DNA from 2 places in the Colwellia sp. BRX8-7 genome. Region 2 is predicted to be linked to the other one. Evidence: riboswitches for the same ligand, from Rfam matches in the RefSeq annotation. Region 2 holds a riboswitch; the other holds the start of a gene.

Region 1 (2,207 bases), on a different contig from region 2:
ACCACGACAGAAAATAAAGAACGTTATGCTGTTTTTGATGCCAGTCGTGAAGCTAAAAAACTTAATATTCCTTTTACCGGTATTGCAGATCCTTTAGGGCAAGGTATTTTTAATGCTTTTCAAATTTTTTCGTATGCAGAACAACAAAATAAAGAACTCGATTTTATTAAGTCTGCGTTTAAGGCCATTTATGTTGACGGTTTAGACTTATCAAATAAATCGGTAATCGAATCTTTATGTCAGCAGCATAAAATCAATTATCTACAAGCGTTAGAATATAATAATGAACATGACTGGCAACAATGGTCTGATACCAACCAAAGTACTTTAGATGGCATGGGGTTATGGGGAGCGCCTTGTTTTCGATTTCAAAATGTTATTTGTTGGGGGCAAGACCGCTTGGCACAAATTGAACAAGCGATCATTGTTTCATAAGATATAATATATCCGTATTATCTTCATTTAGAACACTATTGACTCAACATTAGAATAAATGTTCTAATGTTGCTGTCCTGAATTCAATAAAGTTTTGTTTTTTCAAACAAGCGAAACTTATGATAAAGGGCCAGAAGAGGAGCATTAACCAGGTAGTTATCATAAAGAGATCAAGCTCTAATGATTGGTAACGAGGGGGATTAATGCCGAGGTAAGTAATTTTTTGATAATTTACTTATCGGTTGTTTGGGTTGAATCCTAACAATTGTCACCAACTTGGTGGGGAGCTTCTGGCCTTTGTAAAGCCTAATGCTCTTCACATAAGTGATTGTTATCTTGGTTATTACAAACGCCTAAAAGTTCTCCGAACGAACAGAGTTCGAGAGAAATGAATCAAATAAAACTATCAAAAAAAATTAGCTTAACAGCTAACCCAACGCTTCATCATACTATTTTATGGACCGCATTAATTACGCCATTACTTGATGATGGTCAAATCGATTTTCCAAGCCTCAAACAATTAGCTATTAGTCAGTCTGACGCCGGTAATGGTATTGTCTTGCTAGGTAGTACAGGAGAGGGCCTGGCCTTAACATCGCAAGAGCAAGTTAAGATTGTTGAATTCGTTTGCCAATTATCACTAAGCGCACCTTTAATGGTTGCTGTTGGCGGTTATCAGTTAACCGAGCAAATTAATTGGATAACAGCTTGTAATAAATTACCTATTTCAGCCTACTTACTTGGTAGTCCCATTTACGCAAAGCCGGGTGTGATAGGTCAAACGCAATGGTTTAGTGCCTTACTTGATGCCGCCAACTTCCCCTGTATGTTATATAACGTCCCCTCTCGTAGCGGTGTTTCTATTGCTATTGAAACTTTACAGGCGGTGCAAAATCATCAGTATTGTTGGGCGTTAAAAGAAGCCAGTGGCGATTTAAATCAGGTACTCGCCTATCGCCAGTATTGTCCAGATATTGCCCTATATAGTGGTGAAGACGCCATGAAGCCTTACTTAGCACAAGCAGGTGTAAAAGGGTTAGTTTCGGTTTGTAGTAATGTCTGGCCGGCAGCGACTCATCAATACGTCGAGCTATCACTAGCTGGTGAGACTCAAGGTTTATTTCCACTTTGGCAAAATGCGGTCGATGAGCTTTTTCAGGTGGCAAGTCCCATACCCGTAAAAGTATTAATGCACCAAAATAAAATGATCAACACTCCCTTTTTACGTGCGCCGTTAACCCATTTAGAACTTAACGACTGCAACTCGCTGTTAGCATCAGATAAATTAATTAATCAATGGCTTGAAACTCAAGCTAAGTGATCCCTTTAAGTATTAACATGAGAATTTAAAATGAATTGGCAAGAAACATTAACACAATTAGAAGCAGGTACTGTTCGTGCGGCAAATCAAGATGAAGCAGGAAATTGGCAGGCCAATGTAGCCGTAAAAGAAGCTATATTATCAGCATTTAAAGCGGGCGAAAACATTGCTTTTGATGGCATTTATAAGGGGTTTGTCGATAAACATAATTTACCCGCGCGTGAGTTTACCGCTGACGATAAAGTGCGATTAGTACCGGGTGGTTCTTCAGTTCGCCGTGGTGCACATGTTGCTCCTGGTGTCATTATTATGCCACCCGCTTACATTAATGTTGGGGCTTTTGTTGATACAGGTACTATGATTGATAGCCATGCATTAATTGGCTCGTGCGCCCAAATAGGTAAAAATGTTCATGTTTCTGCCGCTGTTCAAATTGGTGGTGTTTTAGAAC
Region 2 (2,207 bases):
GGTTCCTTACTTGAACCAACAAAAACCGGAATATTCTTTCTCATCGCAGGAATGAGTGTTGCCGGATGAAGAATTTTTGCGCCAAAGGTCGCCATTTCAGCCGCTTCGCCAAAACTGATTTCTTTAATAGCACGGGCATGCTCGGTAATACGTGGGTCTGTGGTAAAAATACCGACAACATCAGTCCAAATAGAAAGATTATCGGCATGTAACGCTTCGGCTAAAAGTGCCGCACTGTAATCAGATCCACCACGGCCTAGGGTTGTCGTATGACCGTCCTCGTCTTGACCAATGAAACCTTGGGTAACGATAACTTTATCAACCAGCAAAGGCATAAGAAATTGCTGTGCGTTATTAGCGAGCATCTCAAGGTTAACAACGGCTTTACCGTATAATGCGTTGGTTTTCATAACTTGGCGAACATCAAACATTTCGCCATTAACACCAACAGATTTAAGGACTTGTGCAAAGATACATGAACTCATTTGTTCACCAAATGACAAAATTGCATCGGCTATGCGTGGGCAATAATTAAGTGATTGCGCGTTAGAGAACTCGCTTAACTCATTTAGCAGTTGATCAATTTGAAAGTTTAGCTGTGTTTCTTCAGCTAAATGTTGGGTAATATTAAATTGGATAGCGCGAATACTGCTAATGATTGTTAATTGTTCATGCTGAGATACATCTTTTTGACTTAAACGAACCAGTAAATTAGTAACGCCTGAACTTGCAGATACGACAACAACTTTGTTACTTGCATCGTTTTTAATGATCTGAGCGCATCGTAACATCGCTTGATGATCAGCTAGACTTGTGCCGCCAAATTTTGCAACAGTAAAAGGTAATAATGACATCTAAGGTCTCCCTAATTAAGCCCCCAGTAATAATTATAGGGTAACTTTATAAACTTCAAGGAAGAGCATGGCTGAATTAAGAAGTGTTCTTGGTAAGATAAACTAAACTTTTCAGCCAGAAGCTCTCCACCATAATCTAATTAGCACTTAACATACTAACTAGAGGTGACAATCCTAGGGATTCAGCCCTAGTAACCGAATAAATAACGCCACTCGCTAATTACTCTCGGCAATAGTCTCCCTCAATAACAGTCAAAAGAATGGTGGTTCTTCGTGTTATCTACCTAGCTACTGCTCCTCTTCTGGTTGATTATTAAAAACATACAATTTGAGTATTTATTCTAATAACCGACATGTGGATTAAATCCTATCTGTAATAATAAATCAACAGGCTAAGTCGATCTTTTTTAGAAATAATAGCTTAATAGTATTACCCATAGTTCAACTAAAGCATGGCTAGCCTTTTATATAAAAATTAACGGTTGCTGCAGCGCATTAATTTTATACCACCGACATCCGTTGAAAAACCAAGATTTTTATAAAAGCTCTCCAGTTCAGGTAAGCAATATAATTCAAAATGTTTTACTTTGATTAATTTATCATGGTTTTTAACCAGGCTCATCAATTGCTGACCGATACCATTACCGCGATGAGAGGCGCTTACAATCACATCAAAGATTATTGCTTTATAGATAAAGTCGCTTAGAATTCGCGTAAAACCAATGAGCTCATTGTCTACATCGAGAATACCAATACAAATTTGAGAACCACGAATACAATTTTGAGTGTCTTCGAGTGAGCGTTCTTTACCCCACCATACACTTCTATAAAGCTGGTGAACTTGCTTTATATGGTCGTCAGAAAATCTATAAATTATGGTCATCTTTAATTTTTAAACTCAATATTCACTGACCTATTAACAGACAGTAATTAGCCAGCAACATTATTTAATAAGGGTAACACCCGCAACTTCTACCACTGTTTTTGCATCAGCACGTTCAATAACTTTTAATAGTGTTGTTTGAATAGTTTCATCTTTTCTCGCATCACCTTTACTGGTAAATTTTTGCTCTTGTGGAGCATCACCTTCAGCGGCAATAAAACCAACCACAACTTCAGTAGCACAATCAGCTGACTGACCAAAATAAGCTAATGAAATTTGTGGGTAGCCTTGAAATCCTTTCTTAACTCTTTTATCAATACGTTTAGTCGATTTGTCTAAGTTCATAATAATTATCCAAAAAATAACGCGATATTCGCGCGAATAAAACAATAGTTATCTAAAGTCATAAGTGATTTATCAATATAAGCTAACCCACTACAACACATGCTGAACCAATAAGATGAATATCA

What was found. A riboswitch is a leader RNA that binds a small molecule or an ion and turns the genes downstream of it on or off. The one in region 2 is predicted to bind lysine.
Region 1: it holds a riboswitch for lysine, as region 2 does, so the genes downstream of both, dapA (4-hydroxy-tetrahydrodipicolinate synthase) here and lysC (lysine-sensitive aspartokinase 3) in region 2, are expected to answer to the same signal.

What each region holds. Positions count from the first base shown of each region.
Region 1 is NZ_JACGVP010000004.1:186,742-188,948, forward strand. Features, by position in the region: gene H4J57_RS05645 (DsbA family protein) at 1-435, shown strand, start outside; lysine riboswitch at 562-733, shown strand; gene dapA (4-hydroxy-tetrahydrodipicolinate synthase) at 824-1,756, shown strand; gene H4J57_RS05655 (2,3,4,5-tetrahydropyridine-2,6-dicarboxylate N-succinyltransferase) at 1,787-2,207, shown strand, end outside.
Region 2 is NZ_JACGVP010000008.1:82,292-84,498, forward strand. Features, by position in the region: gene lysC (lysine-sensitive aspartokinase 3) at 1-854, opposite strand, end outside; lysine riboswitch at 966-1,164, opposite strand; gene H4J57_RS09565 (GNAT family N-acetyltransferase) at 1,330-1,737, opposite strand; gene H4J57_RS09570 (hypothetical protein) at 1,798-2,082, opposite strand; gene H4J57_RS09575 (hypothetical protein) at 2,173-2,207, opposite strand, start outside.